Regions from separate parts of the Pantoea sp. X-Soil-TKNS-1211 genome, predicted to be linked through region 3. Evidence: predicted binding sites of a transcription regulator. Region 3 holds the regulator's gene; each other region holds the start of a gene.
What was found. The regulator LexA, encoded in region 3, represses DNA repair genes until DNA is damaged. The targets are predictions, from matches to a motif close to TNCTGTATGTACATACAGNA.

Region 1 (6,749 bases), 1.2 Mb from region 3:
AGGCGTGTTGCAGGTAATGAAAAAAACGCTGGGTTTCCTGCCATTCCGTGCCATGTAATCGGACGACTTTTTCTTCCGGCAGCAAAAACTCCAGCTCACCCCACACCAGCCCCCTTTTACAGGATATATCGAGTAACTGATTGAAAGGGATAAGATATTCGTGACGATCGCCGCTAACTTCCACCCCTGCTTCCAGCAGGCGTACGCGATTATAAGGGTGCTGAGCCAGACGTTTGCCCATTGATGTTGCTTTCAGTTCCATGTCCGCACCGTGTTCAGCAAGAGGATTATCGCGCAGTTTACCTGTCAGACCCTTGACGCTCCAGCCTTAAAACAGGCTAAACTGGGCAACACATATTGCGGATTGCAAAAGGAAAATCGTGTTATGCGCACCGTGCTCAACATTCTCAACTTTGTACTGGGTGGCGTTTTTACCACCCTGAGCTGGTTGCTGGCGACGCTGGTCAGCATCATTCTTATCTTCACACTGCCATTAACGCGTTCCTGCTGGGAGATAACTAAACTTTCTCTGCTGCCATTCGGTAACGAGGCAGTACATATCGATGTGCTGCGTCCCGACAGCAAAAATCAGGTAATGAACGCCGGTGGAACGTTTCTCAACATCTTCTGGCTGGTGTTTTTCGGCTGGTGGCTGTGCCTGATGCACATTTCAGCGGGTATCGTGCAGTGCCTGACCATCATCGGCATTCCCGTCGGGATTGCTAATTTCAAAATTGCCGCCATTGCGCTGTGGCCAGTCGGACGGCGTGTCGTCTCGGTAGAAGAAGCACAGGCCGCACGGGAAGCGAATGCCCGTCGTCGTTACTGAGGCGAAGCCATGATGCATGAAGCCTTACCCGGCTGGCGCCGTTATTTGTTTAATAGCAGTTTGCGCTATTTGCTGCGCATTTTTTTCGCCCTTGCGGGTTGTGCCGCTGTTCCCTGGTGGTTACAGCAGATTGAGTGGACGATTCCCCTCACGCTTGGCGTGGTTGCAGCGGCACTGGCCGATCTTGATGATCGCCTCGCGGGGCGTCTGCGCAATCTACTGATTACGCTGGTCTGTTTCTGTATCGCTTCGGTATCCGTCGAGTTACTGTTTCCGCACCCCTGGGCATTCGTACTCGGCCTGGCCCTCTCAACCTGGGGTTTTATTCTGCTGGGTGCCCTCGGGCAACGTTATGCCACCATCGCCTTTGGTGCGTTACTGATTGCGGTATATACCATGCTCGGCGTGGGTTTGTTCCCACAATGGTGGATGCAACCAGCACTGCTGCTGCTGGGAGCCTTATGGTACAACCTGCTGACCCTGGTAGGCCATGTCATGTTTCCGGTACGCCCGGTGCAGGAGCAACTGGCCGCCAGTTTTTCTCAGCTGGCGCGTTATCTGGACGCCAAAGCCAACCTGTTCGATCCTGATGGCGACGAGCAAGATGATACGAACCTGATTGCCACTGCAATGGTAAATAGCCAACTGGTGGCTCAACTTAATCTGACCAAAAGTACCATTCAGAGTCGGTTACGTGGCGACCGGGGTTCACGTAGCACCCGACGCAGCCTGCATTATTATTTTGTGGCGCAGGATATTCATGAACGCGCCAGTTCCTCACATCTGCAATATCATCAACTGCGCGACGACTGGCGTTATACTGAAGTGCTATTTCGCTTCCAGCGCGTGCTTAACATGCAGGCGCAGGCCTGCCGTCAGTTAGCTGAAACCCTTTTCTTACGCCAGGCCTGGCATCATGATACGCACGTTGAGCGCGCCTTCGAACGGCTGGAAACCGCGCTGCAACGCTTGCAACAGAATACCCCGGATGACGCCCATATTCGTGCGTTGTTCTGGTTGCTGCGTAATTTGCGCGCCATCGACGCGCAACTGGCGTCGATCGAGTCAGAACAGCAGTTGGCACAACCGGCCGCATCCAGCGATGACAATCTTTCCAGCGACGGGCCAGGTAGCTGGGCGGATATTCGATTGCGCATTAGTCGTCATCTCACGCCATCATCCGCACTTTTTCGTCACGCGGTCAGAATGACACTGGTGTTGTGCATCGGTTATGGGTTTATCCAGCTCACCGGAGTGCATCGCGGCTACTGGATTCTGCTCACCAGCCTGTTTGTCTGCCAGCCGAACTACAATGCCACCCGACGACGCCTGGCGCTGCGTATCGGTGGCACCCTGGCTGGGATTGCCATCGGGTTACCGGTACTGTGGCTGGTGCCTTCTATTGAAGGACAATTGGTGTTAATTGTGCTCAGCGGTGTGCTGTTTTTCGCGTTTCGCCAGATTCAATATGCTCAGGCAACGCTATTCATTACCCTACTGGTATTATTATGCTTTAACTTGCTGGGCGAAGGCTTCGAAGTCGCGCTGCCACGTGTGGTTGATACGCTACTCGGTTGTGGCCTCGCCTGGCTGGCCGTTACTTTCGTCTGGCCGGACTGGCGTTTCCGCCAGTTGCCCGCCGTTGCCGAGCGCACCCTCAATGCCAACTGCCGCTACCTTGATGCAATTATGGAGCAGTATCACCAGGGGAAAGATAACCGTCTGGCTTATCGTGTTGCGCGTCGGGATGCACACAATGCCGATGCCGAACTGGCTTCGGTCGTATCCAACATGAGTAACGAAGCCCGCTACCAGCAATCTTTACGTGAAAACGCCTTCCGCTTGCTCTGCCTGAATCACTCCTTCCTCAGCTATATTTCAGCGCTGGGTGCTCATCGTGTCGGGTTAAATGACGCCACGCTATTGAAGCTACTGGATGATGCTGTGTGCTTTGTTGATGATGTTTTGCAAATTGAACGCGTCAGCGATGCTGAAGCAACTCGGATGCAGCAAGTTCTGCTGCATCGCCTGACAGAAATGAAAGCCAGTACCGAAACACAAGCGCCGCTGGTTTTACAACAGTTGGGATTGTTACTTGCGCTTTTGCCTGAAATTGCGCGCCTGCGTCGTACCCTCGCGGCAGAGTAAGACCAGGAACACTCTGCTGCTAGCGGAGTGTTTTTTGATACCACGCGCAAAGCTCTTCTCTCACCTCACGAGGTAATGCCGCCTCGTGATGGCCTGAGATCGCCCCTTCTAATGCCAGCAGCGTTTTCAGACCAATATGTTTATTAATGGCCCGCAGTTTCAGCCAACTTTTTTTGGCCCCAATTTCACACAAGTGTTTGACCGAACAGATACCGACCTTATACAGCATCATCTCCATACGCAGGCTGAGATTGGGCAAGTCCTTCAGCCGCAGTGAGACATAGCGAGTTTGCAGCTCCTCACGCGCAGCACGTAACGCACTCGAAGAGAGCTGCATTAACTGTTCCGGTTCCTGCCAAAGACGCGTGTCGACCTTGTAATAACTCAGTGTCACCGGCATACCGCGTTTACTGTAAATCAGCGGCTCCATTGGACATCGTGTCGCATAGTTCGTTACCGCTTCGCAGGCTCGTAGATACAGCGCATCTTCATTGATGAACGCAAAGACGACCTTCTCTACTGACAAGGCATAACCACCAAACTGCGTGCGGGATTCGATTTCGCCTAATGCGGCTAAATGGGCTTTAGATTGTTCAACCATCGGGTGAGATTTTTTCATCCTGATACCTTCCTGAATTCCTTTTACCAGAACTGTCCTAATAAATACTTCATGTATTCATCAGGTTAGAAGATATTGAAAACGATCCAGCTGTTCAATGAATAAATGCGTTTAAGGTGAAAATTTGTGCGAATTTGCGAGACGTTTTCAGAAATTGAGGTTGATCTTTGTCCAGGAACTCATTACTGTATATTCATACAGTTCATTACTGAGTGATTAAATTATGCGTACTCAATTCTCTGGCACCGCTGATCGTTCTCACCGTTTTGCGACTTCAGACGTAGCGCAGCCCTCTTTGGGTGGCATTACCGAATTGCGCTATAGCGAGCAACCCGGAATGATGCAGCTTTTGTTGCTGCCGGTATTGAAACAATTGAGCCTGCAATCGCGCTGGCAGCTCTGGTTAACGCCGGCACATAAGATCAACCGTCACTGGATGCAGCAGTCGGGTTTACCGCTGGAAAAGAGCATGCATATCACGGAGTGCGAACGCTATAGCACGGTAGAAAGCATGGTTAAAGCGCTACGCACCGGCAACTATAGCGTTGTTCTGGCGTGGATCCCTTATGAACTGAGTGATGATGAACGCCGTGAATTGAAACAGGCTGCCGCAGAAGGTGAAGCGTTGGGTCTGGTGATGCGTCCTCAGGGACACGAGACGGTTTTGAGCAGACAACCATCAGCGTCAAAAATTCCCTCAGATTTGTTTCATTAAGTAAAATTAGGATTTTTCTCACACTGATTTTTGCGGAAGATGACGCTAAGCCACTGATTCTTGTCCCGCCAGCTTAGACAATGGCTTAGCAGATTTTTTTAATTCTGATCACGAAGATTATGCCATGTCAATTGTTAAAATGTGTGTATAAATCCCTGTTTTTTTATCGCCTGGCGTCACATCATACTTGTAACTTTCCAATCTCGTTGTAGACTTTACCTCGCCAGGGTGCTCAATAACCTCCGTTTTTTCGGTAGAGTCATAAGCGAGCATTTTGACCCGGCGAAGGATTAAACCCAGAGCAAACTATTTTTGCTCATTGCCTATTTGGATGATAACGAGGCGCAAAATGAAAAAGACAGCTATCGCAATTGCAGTGGCATTGGCTGGCTTCGCTACCGTAGCGCAGGCCGCTCCTAAAGATGACACCTGGTATACCGGTGCTAAACTGGGCTGGTCTCAGTATCATGATACTGGTTACTACGGTAACGGTTATGAGAACAACAACGGTCCGACTCACGAAAGCCAGCTGGGCGCAGGTGCCTTCCTTGGCTACCAGGCTAACCCATACCTGGGCTTCGAGATGGGCTACGACTGGCTGGGCCGTATGCCGAACAAAGGCAGCGTAACTAACGGCGCATTCAAAGCACAAGGCGTTCAGCTGGCTGCTAAGCTGAGCTACCCGATCACTGACGATCTGGACGTGTACACCCGTCTGGGCGGCATGGTATGGCGTGCTGACTCAACTCAGACCAACCCGACCACTGGCCGCATCAGCGACCACGACACCGGCGTTTCTCCGCTGGCTGCTGTTGGTGTTGAATACGCACTGACCAAAAACTGGGCAACTCGTCTGGACTATCAGTGGGTTAACAACATCGGCGACGCTGGCACCGTTGGCGCACGCCCTGACAACAGCATGCTGAGCGTCGGTGTTTCCTACCGTTTCGGTCAGGATGAAGCTGCTGCACCGGTTGTTGCTCCGACTCCGGCACCAGCTCCGGTTGTTGAAACCAAGCGTTTCACCCTGAAGTCTGACGTTCTGTTCAACTTCAACAAAGCAACCCTGAAACCGGAAGGTCAGCAGGCTCTGGATCAGCTGTACAGCCAGCTGAGCTCACTGGACCCGAAAGACGGTTCAGTCGTGGTTCTGGGCTTCACCGACCGCATCGGTTCAGAGCAGTACAACCAGAAACTGTCTGAGAAACGCGCTCAGTCTGTTGTCGACTACCTGGTATCTAAAGGTATCCCGGCTAACAAGATCTCTGCACGTGGCATGGGCAAATCTAACCCGGTTACCGGCAACACCTGTGACAGCGTGAAAGGCCGCAATGCCCTGATCGACTGCCTGGCACCGGACCGTCGCGTTGAAATCGACGTGAAAGGTATCAAAGACGTGGTAACTCAGCCGCAGGCTTAAGTTTTCGCGTGATAAAAACCCCGCTTAAGCGGGGTTTTTTTATGCCTGCCTGACAGCAACGAAAAAATCACTCGCTCCCGGCATCCTCTCCTTTGCCAAGAATCGCCTGGAGATCTTGTTTCAATGTCGACATCTGGCTGGCGTACTTCTCTTTGCGTTCCGCATCTTCAATCAACTGGACAATGGTCTCAGAAAGCGTGCTGCTGCGACGCTGTGCCAGTCCTGCCAGCCGTTGCCACACCAGATACTCCAAATCGATCGATTTCTTCCTGGTATGCTGATGCTCAGCATTGAAGTGGCGTTTACGACGAGCACGGATAGTCTGCTTAAGACGATTCTCCAAATCCGGATGAATGTGCTGGACAATCCAGTCGTTAACCTCGACAGGGCTATTCTCCATCGTCAGCAACGCGTCTACCGCTGCCTGAGCAGCACTCAGCTCCAGATGACGGGTGATCTGCTCACCTTCCCGATGCTTTTTCACCAGGTATTTCCACTTCCATCCACTTTCAAGATTTTCGAGCTGCTGGTATTTCATCGGAATCTCATCGTGATCACGTAACAAACTAAGAATAACAGCTTTTTTCCTGGATGCAGCAAGGAAAAACATGTTGCGGCCATCACAATTCGGGCCGGAACTCCGCAGTGCTTAACCTGGTTGATTCCTGTATAATCGCGCTTTTCCCGAATTCGACGAATGGAATATTTTGACCAGCTCTCAACTTACGTGGCAAGCCCTGCAGCCGGATAGCACCCGCTACCAATCCATTTTCTCCAATGTCTCACTGGAAGATAGCGATAGTCTAGCCGCGGTCCAGCCGCGTCTGCTGAATGCCCTGGCGCATTTACACCATCAACAACAGGGTTTCCCGCTGCTGCTGTTACGTAGCCAGGAAAACAGTGACTATCTCGCCTGGATTGCCTCCGCCGCGCAACGTTTTCAGCCAGATGAAGAATCCCTGTTTGGTGGTGATTATCTGGTGATGGGTGACAATGTCAGCCTGTTGCCACCAGCGGA
Region 2 (6,749 bases), 140 kb from region 3:
TACGTGCATAAACGCTGGGTGCTGGGGAAAGTGTCTAACAGCAACGCATAAGTCTGAAGGGAAGGAATAACGCGGCAGAGGAGCAAAGCATCCGAGCCAGGATGGCGAGGCCGACCCACAGGGATGTGGGGGGTCTTTGCGATCTGACGCGTTATTCCTGACCAGAGAACGGAACTAACAGCAACTACGCCTTTTTCACCGGCGCAGGGCGCTGGATTAACGTCAATCCCTTCAAAAAGTTACGCAGAATCTGGTCGCCGCACTCGCGGTAGTTTTTATGGTCGGGGTTACGGAAAATCGCGCCAATCTCCGCCTGCGACACTTTAAAGTTCGCCTTTAGCAATATCTCGGGAATATCCGTGGTCTTCAGGGCAAACGCGATGCGCAGCTTCTTCAGGAAAATATTGTTATTCATTTTGCGCTCAACTGACGGCGCAGGCGCATCCTCACTTTTACCGCGACGATGGAAAATCAAACCATTGAGAAAATACCCCATCAGTACGTCCGGGCAAGGACGATATGCGGCGTCATCATCCTTCTTCAGCCATGCCTGCACATCTTCCAGCGGCACATCACAATTGGCCAGGGCAAAAATCTCCACCACTTTGCTGTCGCTCAGGTCCAGCATATAGCGCACGCTGCGCAGTACATCGTTATTGGTCATGGTGAAAATCTCCTGGTCACGGGTTGAGGCGGCGCATTATAGAGCAGGCGAACTCAGGATGACAGGGGCTGTAACGAACCCGGGCGTGCAGCATCGCGCACAAAGGGCAGATGCTCACAAGCATGCTGGCGGGCGAAGCGGACAAACGCCTCCAGTACCGGCTGACGCTGCTCGCCATCACGCATCGCTGCGTACAAACGGCTCCACAACCCGTCACCCAACGTTTTGGTGACGACCAACCCCTGATGCTCAAAACTCTCCACCACCCAATGGGGTAACGCCGCAATCCCCATACGCGCCGACACCATCTGAATCAACAACAAGGTGTTATCTACGCTCTTCAGTGCCGGGCTGATGCCTGCGGGTTGCAGAAAATTCCGCCAGATATCCAGCCGCTGACGTTGCACCGGATAAATCATCAGGACTTCATCTGCCAAATCTTCCGGTGCAATATGCGCAACGTGCGCCAGCGGATGATCCGGTGCCATCACCAGTCGCACCTCAAAATCGAACATCGGCGAATAGAACAAGCCGCTGCGCGGCAGAATATCCGAGGTCAACACCACATCCAGCTCGCCTTGTTGTAAGGCGGGCTGCGGGTCAAAAGTCACGCCAGATTTAAAATCCATCACCACCTGTGGCCAGCTCTGACGGAAGTTGTTCAGCGCAGGCGTTAGCCACTGAATGCAGCTATGGCACTCAATCGCAATGCGTATCGTGGTTTGATGCGGCTCATGGCAAGCCTGCAATGCCTGCTGGATCTGCGGCAGGATCTGTTCAGCCAGCTGCAACAGGATCTCCCCCTGTGGCGTAAAACGTAGCGGCTGGCTCTTACGCACAAACAGGCGGAAGCCCAGCCGTTGCTCCAGGTCGCTGAACTGATGAGACAACGCCGATTGCGTTTGATGAAGCTGGGCGGCGGCGGCGGCCAGAGAGCCGGTATTCCGTAACGCCTGTAGCGTCCGCAGGTGTTTGAGTTCGATCATGAGAATCCTTCACATCGAGATTGAACAATTTGCGCTTGAGGAACATACAGTACCCGCAGAAGATAGCGGTGTAAACATCTGGACGGCTAAACATCTCCAGCAGGCGTTACGACCAGGATACGTTGGCCCTGATTTGAAGCGCGTGCTGCACAGCTAAGAATACCTGGAGAACAGTAAATGACCATTCTGAACCACACACTCGGTTTCCCTCGCGTCGGCCTGCGTCGTGAATTGAAAAAAGCCCAGGAGAGCTACTGGGCAGGTAACAGCTCGCAAGATGAACTGCTGGCGGTGGGCCGTGAACTGCGAGCGCGCCACTGGCAACAACAGAAAGAGGCTGGCGTGGACCTGCTGCCCGTGGGTGACTTTGCCTGGTACGATCACGTACTGACCACCAGCCTGTTGCTGGGTAACGTCCCTGCGCGTCACCAGAACAAAGACGGTTCAGTCGATCTTGATACCCTGTTCCGTCTTGGTCGTGGCCGTGCACCGACTGGTGAACCGGCTGCTGCCGCTGAAATGACCAAATGGTTCAACACCAACTATCACTACATGGTGCCGGAATTCACCCGAGGCCAGCACTTCAAACGGACCTGGACCCAACTGCTGGACGAAGTAGACGAAGCGCTGGCGCTCGGTCACAACGTCAAACCCGTACTCCTCGGTCCGGTGACTTACCTGTGGCTGGGTAAAGTGAAAGGCGAGCAATTTGACCGCCTGTCACTGCTGAAAGACATCCTGCCGGTCTACCAACAGGTGCTGGCTGAACTGAAAAATCGCGATATCGAATGGGTGCAGATTGATGAACCGGCACTGGCGTTGGAGCTGCCGCAGGAATGGCGTGCGGCGTTCAAACCGGCTTACGACGCCCTGCAAGGTGCAACCAAACTGCTGTTGACCACCTACTTCGACAGCATCGGCCAGAACCTTGATGTGATTAAAGCGCTGCCGGTGCAGGGCCTGCACGTTGACCTGGTACACGGCAAAGACGATATACAACAACTCAACCAACAACTGCCTGCCGCATGGCTGCTGTCGGTCGGAGTGATCAATGGCCGTAACGTCTGGCGTGCTGACCTCAGCAGCTGGTTTGAGCGTCTGCAACCGCTGGTAGGGCTTCGTCAACAGCTGTGGATTGGTTCCTCTTGCTCCCTGCTGCACAGTCCGATCGACCTGAGCGTGGAAACCCGTCTGGATGGTGAAGTCAAAAGCTGGTTCGCCTTTGCCTTGCAAAAATGTGCGGAACTGGCGCTGCTGAGCAAGGCATTGAATAACCATGATGCCAAATCACTGGAAGCCTGGAGCGCACCAATCCGTGCCCGCGCCCACTCCAGCCGGGTACACAATGCCGCCGTGGCGCAGCGCCTGGCGAATATTCAGGCCAAAGACACCGAGCGTCACAGTGCGTACCGCGAACGCGCCACAGCGCAACGTAACCGTTTCAATCTACCCGCATGGCCAACCACCACCATCGGTTCATTTCCGCAAACCACGGAAATCCGCGGTCTGCGCCTCGACTTCAAAAAGGGCAACATTGACGGCGGTCACTACCGCACCGGTATCGCGGAACACATCAAACAGGCGATTGTCGAGCAGGAACGTTTGGGCCTTGATGTGCTGGTACACGGCGAAGCTGAGCGTAACGACATGGTTGAATACTTCGGTGAGAACCTTGACGGCTTCATCTTCACCCAGAACGGATGGGTACAGAGCTACGGTTCACGCTGCGTAAAACCGCCGGTGATCATCGGTGACGTCAGCCGTCCGGCCGCCATCACCGTGGAGTGGGCGAAGTACGCGCAGTCGCTGACTGACAAACCGGTGAAAGGTATGCTCACTGGTCCGGTCACCATCCTGTGCTGGTCGTTTCCGCGTGAAGACGTCAGCCGTGAAACCATTGCCAAACAGATTGCGCTGGCACTGCGCGACGAAGTGGTAGATCTGGAAAAAGCCGGTATTGGCATTATCCAGATTGACGAACCGGCACTTCGGGAGGGCTTGCCGCTACACCAGTCTGACTGGGCGGCGTACCTGACCTGGGCGGTGGATGCGTTTCGCCTCAACGCTGCCGTGGCGCAGGATGACACTCAGATCCACACCCATATGTGTTATTGCGAGTTCAACGACATCATGGACTCGATTGCCGCGCTGGACGCCGACGTGATCACCATCGAAACCTCACGTTCTGACATGGACCTGCTGGATGCGTTTAAAGCGTTTGAATACCCGAATGAAATCGGCCCGGGTGTGTACGACATCCACTCCCCGAATGTCCCGAGCGTTGAGTGGATGGAAGACCTGCTGCGCAAAGCCGCGCTGAGTATCCCGGAACAACGTCTGTGGGTGAACCCGGATTGCGGTCTGAAAACCCGTGGCTGGACGGAAACCCGTCAGGCACTGGCGAACATGGTCATCGCAGCGAAACACCTGCGCGGTGAAACGGCGTAATCGGGTGTTGGCACTTTGGGGCGCCCAGGCGCCCCTTTTTTATTACGCGTCAGGTGCTACGCCATACTGTTGAAACCACGCCAGCATGCGCGCCCAGCCATCTTTGGCGGATTCAGCGTGATAGCTCGGACGATAATCAGCGTTGAACGCATGACCTGCCTCGGGATACACCACAATCTCCGCTTTGGCATTGGCGGCATGTAGCGCCTGGCGCATCAGCTCAACGCTCTCCAGCGGAATTCCTTCATCCTGACCACCGTACAGGCCCAGCACCGGCGCATTCAGGTCAACCGCAATATCAATCGGGTGCTTCTGTTGCTTCAGCGTCTTATCACCCACCAGACGGCCATACCAGGCGACTGCCGCGCGTACCTGCGGATTATGTGCGGCAAACAGCCAACTGATGCGACCGCCCCAGCAGAAACCGGTAATCGCCATACGACGAATATCACCGTCGTTGCGCGCGGCCCAATTGGCGACATGGTCGAGATCGGACAATACCTGTGAGTCCGGCACTTTACTCACCAGCTCTTTGAACAGGGTAGGGATATCGGTGTATTCGCTCGGATCGCCCTCGCGGAAATAGAGTTCCGGTGCCACTGCGAGATAACCCTCCAGCGCCAGGCGACGGCAGATATCACGGATGTGCTCATGCACGCCGAAAATTTCCTGCACCACCAACACCACCGGCAATGTCCCTTGATACTCTTTCGGGCGGGCATAAAACGCGGGCAGATTTTCTCCCTGGCTGGGTACGGAGGTCTCCCCGGCATGGATCGCCTCGCTGTGGGTAAGGATGGTGCTGCTGGCGGTCGGTTGGACGGCGAGGGCAAAGCCGCCGGTTGCAGATTTTTGTGCCATATTGTCTTCGGTTTTCATTGTTCTCTCCATGCTGGCAAGTGCGCAATCACGTAACTATAGCCTGGCCGTGGAGGCCGGGCGGGTGTAGGTTTCAGAGGGGATACGCATGAATTCTTCTTCTCTATTAACACCGCCGCCTGGACTTACACAGCACCGGATGTAGCAATTCAGAATGGCAGACTATTAATGTGTGACATAAATCACAAAATTATTCTCATATAATGTAATTCTCATTATTTATAGTGAAATTACTCACATATTTATCCCGCATGCTGACGTAAAGTGGCGCGCATATCCCTTATCTACCAGGAGTCTGTTATGGCCCAGTCTGACGTTTTCCACCTTGGCATCACCAAAGCCAGCCTGAAAGGAGCCACACTGGCCATCGTTCCCGGTGACCCGGAGCGCGTGAAGAAAATCGCGGCGTTGATGGACAACCCGCAACATCTGGCGTCGCATCGTGAATTCACCACTTATCTGGCGGAGTTGGATGGCAAACCGGTGGTGGTGTGCTCTACTGGCATCGGCGGGCCATCTACCTCGATTGCGGTCGAAGAGCTGGCACAACTCGGCGTACGGACTTTCCTGCGCGTGGGAACCACCGGCGCGATTCAGCCGGACATCAATGTCGGTGATGTACTGGTCACCACTGCGTCAGTACGCCTGGACGGTGCCAGTCTGCATTTCGCACCGATGGAGTTCCCGGCGGTGGCGGATTTCACCTGCACCACGGCGCTGGTGGCGGCGGCAGAAGCTTGCGGCGCGAAAACCCATATCGGTATTACCGCGTCGTCAGACACCTTCTATCCGGGCCAGGAACGCTACGACACCTTTTCCGGGCGCGTGGTCAGCCGTTTCCAGGGATCAATGCAAGAGTGGCAGCAGATGGGCGTCCTCAACTATGAGATGGAATCCGCTACACTGTTAACCATGTGCGCCAGCCAGGGGCTGCGAGCCGGTATGGTGGCGGGGGTCATCGTGAATCGTACGCAGAAGGAGATCCCGGATGCGGCGACCATGAAACAAACCGAAAGCGATGCGGTGAAAATTGTTGTCGAAGCTGCGCGTCGGTTAATGTAGCGCGCCCGGCAGCGGGGCAAAGTCCGCTGCCAGTTAAGGATGCGTGCAAGTTCAGCGGATTACTGAGAGTCTTTTATGCGCAAAACTGTTGCTGTTCAACGTCCGGCCTTTATGACCAATCCTGCTGCGCTGCAATCGCGTGTCGAAGGCGCGGCAGCGCGCTTTCGCCAGGCAATGGCGGCAGCGGATTACCCTGCCGCCCGTCGCTGCTGTGAAGAAGTGCTGCGTGTGATGCCGCATAACATGCAGGTGTTGAGTGACTACGCGCTGACGCTGATGCGCACCGGTGATTACCACAAATCGTACAAAACCTACCAGAAAATCTATCAAGCCCCCGCCGACCAACGGGCGCAGGCGTCTGAAACCTGGCTCGATGGCCTGGCTGAAGTGTGTGGCTGGCTTAACAAAGCGGATGAGGTGGCGCGTTACGGGCTGGAATCGTTGCAGCAATCTGATGCGAAGTTCAGTACCGGGCAGAAATACCCGTTTCCGACTGAGGTTCCTCCTGCCTTTGCTGCCAGCAACCCGCTGGAAAACGTCATCGCTTTTAGCCTGTATGGCAACCAGCCGCGTTATTGTGAAACCCTGATCAAAAACGTTGAGGTGGCGCGCGAACTCTATCCGGCGTGGACGTGCCGTATTTATCTGGATGACAGCGTACCGCAGCATGTCTGGCAGCGTCTGAAGCAGCCCAACGTGCAGCTGGTGGA
Region 3 (6,749 bases):
CGGCGAAGTCCGTGGCGATCCCGGCATCGACGTTAAAGCCGGTATCTGAGCTGCGGTAACGGCTGTTGTTGATATCGCTTTTGTCGTAGTTGTAAACGCTGGCGGTGTAGTTATACAGCCAGGTTTTTTGCAGTTTCGGCGTAATACCTACAGAAACCGGATGTCCGGCGATACTGAACTGGTGCGCCACGGCAATACCGTAATCGGTCACTAACGCCGCCAAACCGTTGGCACTGGACGTCAACTTATCCTCATCACCCGGCACCGGAATAACCGTGCCATCGGCGACGCCTTGCAGATAATCGATATCGCTTTGTGACACGTTAGCGCGGATATGCGCTGTGCCGTAGGCTTTGGTCACAAAAGCGAAGGGCAGTGTTTCATTGGGTACCGTAACAGCCAGTGCAACCCCTGCTGAACCATCTGCTTTGTTACCACGCAGATCGCGAAGCTGACTCGCCATATCGCCCGCAGCGGCCTTAAGTTGTGGATAACCGTTGAGGTAATCCTGGAAGGTTAGGTTATCAATGACTTTCTGATAACGGTCGACCGTGTCCGTAATGTCATCAACACGATTAATCAATTTGTCTTTATCAGTAACCTGTATCCCGGCTGAAGGGAAAATGATACTCACGTCATCATCAGGTTTTGCTTTGGTCATTAAAGCCGGGTTTGCCAGTACCGCAGAACTCCAGGTGGAAGAAGCGACTCCCGTCCCTCCCATTGCATCGTTACGTGCGTCGTACCATGTACCTGCGGCCAGGGCCGAAGAGGAAAGAAACACGGCATTCAAAACAACAAGATAACTAATACTTTTGCGTCTGAATAATGTCTTCACCATTTGCCTGCCATCACCTTTAAATGTCGTGACCACGTCATCGACGAAACAATTTACCAGCCCTTATTGTGAACCCGGGCTAACGATTCATTGCTGTGAAATGAAAGGAAATAGCACTGCTATTCGCAGAATTGACTGCTGACGCACCAATCTGTCGTGTATTTATGCAAAAAAATAAACGGTACTTAAATTAAGGCCAGATATTACTTAAGCCCTTTTGAACCTTAGACGCTAAGTCGGTGAGTTGCAAAGCAAAAACCGATAAGCCAATTTAATGATGCTGTAGCAACGAGAAATGACGATAGCCGGGTGAGACAGGAAGGAAAACAATTGTGCCGCTAACCTGATGAAAAAATGAAATTTTACTGATCATGTTGAGGAAAAAAAGCAATCACAGCAGCGTAAAAATTTGTGTGATAAAATAACATCACCTGCAACCTGGAGAACGCTTATGTCAAATCTGTCGCCCGACCAACTGCTCACCCAGGCAGAAACGTTATGCCTGCAACGCGGCGTACGTCTGACCTCACAACGCGCCGAAGTACTGCGTCTGATGGCCGAAAAGAATGGATCGATCAGCGCCTATGATTTGCTGGATCAGCTGCGGATCAGTGAACCCCAGGCAAAACCGCCGACGATTTATCGTGCGCTGGATTTCCTGCTGGAGCAGGGATTTATCCACCGTGTGGAATCCAATAACAGTTATGTGGTTTGCCATCATTTCAATGAACCGGCACACACCTCAGTCATGCTGGTGTGTGATCGTTGTGCTGCGGTCAGTGAAAAACACGCACATGGTGTGGAAAAGATCATTGCTGGCCTGGCTGAACAAGCAAGTTTTGCCCTACGCCACAGCGTAATTGAAGCACATGGGCTGTGTGAAAACTGTGTCGAAGTGGAAGCCTGTACGCATCACGAAAGCTGCGATCACGATCATCAGGTGGAGAGTAAAAAGCGGGGTAAAAAAGGATAGAGGGCACATCCCTGTGCCAGCCCGATCTTCACGATCGGAGGGCAGGAGCATCGTCCTTAAACGGGTCCGTTACCAGTGATAATCCTTGTTGTGACTTTCCCAGTCTTTAACTTCTCGCTCGGCCTGATCTTTTGCGTAGCCGTAGCGTTCCTGAATTTTACCCACAAGCTGATCGCGTTTACCTTCAATGACCGTCATATCGTCATCCGTCAGCTTGCCCCATTTTTCTTTCACTTTCCCTTTGAATTGTTTCCAGTTTCCGCTCACTTCGTCTTTGTTCATAACCCTTCTCCATGTCATGCAGAGTGATGGTAGTGGAATACCCAATCCCCAGTGGGTAAAACCAACATAACGCGCTACTCATTCGCGCTGATAAGGATAATTATAGTAGACAATGAATAATAGTTAGCACACTTACAGATTATTCTGTATCCAGAGTCTCATTGTTCGTGAGTCGCAAACCAACTGTCAGCACGCCAGTGGCGATGCCAAATCCACCACAGCGTTAGCCCGCGCATTGCCAGAAATACCGTCACCGCCAGCCATAACCCATGATTACCCAGCCAGGGGAGCGTCAGTAAAGACAGACCATAACCGAGCGCCGCCAACGCCATACTGTTACGCATTTCCCGGCCGCGCGTCGCACCGATAAACATGCCATCCAACAGGTAGCACCACACGCCCACTAACGGCATTACCACCTGCCACATCAGGTAGCGATCGGCCACTTCCCGTAGTTCTTCCAGCGAAGTCAGCAGCGCTACGATATGTGCGCCAAATAACGCATAGATCACCGCAAACACCAGTGCCACCAGGCCCGCCTGGCGGCAGGCTGCGTGCCAAATCAGCAATAATCGGCTGCGGTCTTTCGCTCCGACCGCTTCACCAGAACAAGCCTCTACTGCATACGCGAAACCATCCAGTGCGTAAGCGGTGAAAGTCAGGAACATCAACAGAACGGCATTGACCGCCACCACATCCGGGCCGATACGCGCGCCGAATATCGTCAGTGACGCAAAACAGATTTGGACCAGGAAAGAGCGCAACATAATGTCGCGGTTGAGGTGAAACAGGCGAGCAGCATCACCGCGCCAACTCTCCTTCAGCAAGGAGAAATCAATACCGCGCAGCTTCAATACCCGTGCCACCATCCATAATCCGACAGCAAGGGTGACGTATTCTGCCAGTGCCGTTGCCGCCGCCGCGCCCGCCACTCCCCAGCGCAGACCCAGAACAAACGCCAGATCCAACAGGATATTGACCAAATTCCCCACCACCAGCAGCACCACTGGCGCACGCGCATATTGCACGCCCAATAACCAACCGAGGATCACCAGGTTCGCCAGCGTGGCGGGAGCACTGAGCCAGCGAATCTGGATAAAGAGTTGTGCCTGCTGCTGAATCACGAGGCTCCCTCCCATTAGCACCGCGGCCAGATTGCTGACAGGCGTGCGCAGCAAAATAAATAGCACCCCGGCCACCAACGCGATTAGCAGCGGTTGGATGAGCGCCCGTGCCAGTGCCGTTTTATCGCCCGCGCCAAAAGCCTGGGCGGTTAACCCGGTCGTGCTCATACGCAGAAACAGCAGCAGCATAAAGATGAAACTGGTCGCCGTGGTGCCTACTGCCACGCCACCGAGATATATGGGGCTATCGAGATGCCCAATGACGGCGGTATCAACCACGCCCAACAGCGGAATGGTGATATTGGAGAGGATCATAGGCAGCGCCAGCCGCCAGAGTGCTTTATCAGAGGAGGAAAACAGCTGCATCAGCCCATCCCGGTTTGCTGCACAACAGTCTGGTCAGAAAATGATACTACGGCAGCGTAGGAAGGCTGCCGTAGCGGGGGGGAATTAAGGTATCAGAGCCACTCACCGTTGCGCACAATGCCAACCGCCAGCCCTTCCACCGTCAGAGACTGCTCACGGGTATCGACAACAATCGGCTGGAAGTCACTGTTTTCCGGCAGAAGTTGCACAATCGCGCCCTGCTTTTTCCAGCGTTTTACCGTCACTTCGTCGTCAATACGCGCCACCACAACCTGGCCGTTCCGCACTTCCTGCGTTTTGTGTACCGCCAACAGATCACCATCCATAATGCCGATATCTTTCATCGACATGCCGCTAACGCGTAGCAGGAAATCCGCAGTGGGTTTGAACAGGTTAGCATCGACCTGGTAGTGCGCTTCAATGTGTTCCTGCGCCAGCAAAGGTTCACCCGCAGCGACACGGCCAATCAATGGCAGCCCCTCGCTGGCTTCTTCTTCCATTAATAAGCGAATACCGCGCGAAGCGCCGGAGACGATTTCAATCACGCCTTTGCGCGCGAGTGCTTTCAGGTGTTCTTCTGCCGCATTAGGTGAGCGGAAGCCCAGTTGCGCAGCAATTTCCGCACGCGTTGGCGGCATGCCTGTCTGGTTAATATGGTCGCGAATCAGGTCATAGACCTGTTGCTGCCTGCTGGTTAATGCTTTCATCCCGCCCCCTGGTTGTTTATACAGTCGCTGTGAGTATATACAGGTATTGGCGAAATGAAAACCAAAACTGAGGGAAAAATCAGCGAGTTGATGATCTCGGAATCCTTATCGCAAATGTGACCAAAGCAGCGCGATCCAGACAAACAACGCCAGTAAGATAGCCAGTAAGACGGCAGCTGATCCCATATCTTTCGCACGGCCCGCCAGAGGATGACGCTCCTGACCAATACGGTCGACCACCGCTTCAATAGCACTGTTCAGGATTTCCACAATGACCACCAGCACCACGGAACCAATCATTAGTACGCGGGAGATGGCATCAACATCCAGCCAGCACGCCACTATAATTGCTACTAACGCGGCAATGGCTTCCTGGCGAAACGCCGCCTCATGCGACCAGGCTGCGCGCAATCCCTGCCAGGAATAACCGGCTGCTTTAACTATCCTGAGAATACCGGTGACGTTTTTTGCCATGTCGTTGAACCCTTTACTCGTTTTGACGTCAATGTCTGGGCAGCCAGAGATGGTGCAGCCACAGATCTTCGCGGCACTTTCTGGTATGCTTGCCGCGCTTTGCTAACAAGAGGCTTGAAGTTGTCTATGTCAGGTTGGCGTAAACTTTATTATAAATTATTGAATTTACCACTCTCCATTTTGGTAAAGAGTAAGGCCATTCCCGCCGATCCCGTGTCCGAGCATGGGCTGGATCCGACGCGGCCGATCCTGTATGTGCTGCCTTATGATTCCAAGGCCGATCTGCTCACGCTGCGTTCGCAGTGTCTGAAACACGATCTGCCTGATCCGCTCGCACCGCTGGAAATAGACGGCGCTTTGCTGCCGCGTCACGTGTTTATCCACGATGGACCACGCGTGTTCCCGTATTTCGTGCCGAGCATGGAGTCCGTGAAGTTGTTTCACGACTACCTCGATCTGCATCGCAGCAATCCGGAGCTGGATGTACAGATGCTGCCGGTGTCGGTGATGTTTGGCCGTGCGCCAGGACGTGAAGTTCAGGGGGAATCCACTCCTCACCTGCGTATTCTCAACGGTGTGCAGAAGTTCTTCGCCATTCTCTGGCATGGCCGCGACAGCTTTGTGCGCTTCTCGCCGACCGTTTCGCTGCGCCAGATGGCGACCGAACACGGTACGGATAAGTCAATCGCCCAAAAACTGGCGCGGGTGGCACGGATTCACTTTGCGCGTCAGCGTCTGGCTGCCATTGGCCCGAGTTTGCCTGCCCGTCAGGATCTGTTTAATAAGCTGCTGCAATCCAAAGCGATTGAAAAAGCGGTGGAAGATGAGGCACGCAGCAAAAAGATCTCACACGAGAAGGCACAACAAAACGCCGTCGAATTGATGGAAGAGATTGCCGCCGATTTCTCATATGAAGCGATTCGCGTTACCGACCGCGTCATGGGTTGGATGTGGAGTCGCCTCTATCAAGGGATCAACGTGAATGGCGGTGAACGTGTGCGTCAGCTGGCACAGGATGGACATGAGATTGTCTATGTCCCCTGCCATCGCAGTCATATGGATTACCTGCTGCTCTCTTACGTGCTCTACCACCAGGGACTGGTGCCGCCACACATCGCTGCGGGTATCAACCTGAATTTCTGGCCCGCCGGGCCGATTTTCCGTCGTCTCGGGGCGTTCTTTATTCGCCGTACGTTTAAAGGCAACAAGCTCTACTCCACCGTTTTCCGCGAATATCTGGGCGAGTTGTTCAATCGCGGCTACTCGGTTGAATACTTCGTGGAAGGCGGCCGCTCACGTACGGGGCGTTTGTTGGACCCGAAAACCGGCACCCTGTCGATGACGTTACAGGCCTTGCTGCGCGGCAGCAGCCGTCCAATCACCTTCGTGCCGATTTATATTGGCTATGAACATGTGATGGAAGTCGGCACCTACGCCAAAGAACTGCGCGGTGCCGCGAAAGAGAAAGAAGGCTTTATCCAGATGGTGCGTGGCCTGCGTAAGCTGCGTAATCTTGGTCAGGGCTATGTGAACTTCGGTGAGCCACTGCCGCTGGTAAACTATCTGAACAAACACGTACCAGAATGGCGTGAAGCGATCGATCCAATCGAACCCCAGCGTCAGGCCTGGATGACACCCGCCGTAAATGACATCGCTAACCGCCTGATGGTGCGGATTAACGATGCCGGTGCTGCCAACGCCATGAACCTGTGCGTCACCGCGCTGCTGGCTTCTCGTCAACGTTCACTGACGCGCGAACAACTGATTGAGCAACTGGAGTGCTACACCCAGCTGCTGCGCAATGTGCCCTACTCACCGGAAGCCACGGTGCCGGATCTCAGCGCTGAATCCCTGCTGGATCACGCAATGGGCATGAATAAGTTTGAGACCGAGCAGGACAATATCGGCGACATCATCATCCTGCCACGTGAGCAGGCGGTGTTGATGACCTACTATCGCAACAACATTCAACATATGTTGGTGAT

Region 1: the regulator LexA is predicted to act here: its motif matches at 3,780-3,799, upstream of sulA (SOS-induced cell division inhibitor SulA).
Region 2: the regulator LexA is predicted to act here: its motif matches at 1,683-1,702, upstream of metR (HTH-type transcriptional regulator MetR).

What each region holds. Positions count from the first base shown of each region.
Region 1 is NZ_AP035953.1:1,581,572-1,588,320, reverse strand. Features, by position in the region: gene helD (DNA helicase IV) at 1-262, opposite strand, end outside; gene AC6I8W_RS07500 (YccF domain-containing protein) at 386-829, shown strand; gene yccS (YccS family putative transporter) at 839-2,977, shown strand; gene AC6I8W_RS07490 (TfoX/Sxy family DNA transformation protein) at 2,997-3,596, opposite strand; gene sulA (SOS-induced cell division inhibitor SulA) at 3,820-4,311, shown strand; gene ompA (porin OmpA) at 4,661-5,731, shown strand; gene matP (macrodomain Ter protein MatP) at 5,799-6,269, opposite strand; partial or broken gene AC6I8W_RS07470 (AAA family ATPase) at 6,323-6,749, shown strand, end outside.
Region 2 is NZ_AP035953.1:221,313-228,061, forward strand. Features, by position in the region: gene AC6I8W_RS00975 (carboxylate/amino acid/amine transporter) at 1-51, shown strand, start outside; gene AC6I8W_RS00980 (YehS family protein) at 185-664, opposite strand; gene metR (HTH-type transcriptional regulator MetR) at 718-1,650, opposite strand; gene metE (5-methyltetrahydropteroyltriglutamate--homocysteine S-methyltransferase) at 1,828-4,098, shown strand; gene AC6I8W_RS00995 (dienelactone hydrolase family protein) at 4,141-4,977, opposite strand; gene udp (uridine phosphorylase) at 5,278-6,039, shown strand; gene AC6I8W_RS01005 (tetratricopeptide repeat protein) at 6,115-6,749, shown strand, end outside.
Region 3 is NZ_AP035953.1:364,253-371,001, reverse strand. Features, by position in the region: gene AC6I8W_RS01630 (conjugal transfer protein TraF) at 1-841, opposite strand, end outside; gene zur (zinc uptake transcriptional repressor Zur) at 1,290-1,811, shown strand; gene AC6I8W_RS01620 (CsbD family protein) at 1,881-2,093, opposite strand; gene dinF (MATE family efflux transporter DinF) at 2,252-3,583, opposite strand; gene lexA (transcriptional repressor LexA) at 3,676-4,290, opposite strand; gene AC6I8W_RS01605 (diacylglycerol kinase) at 4,396-4,764, opposite strand; gene plsB (glycerol-3-phosphate 1-O-acyltransferase PlsB) at 4,891-6,749, shown strand, end outside.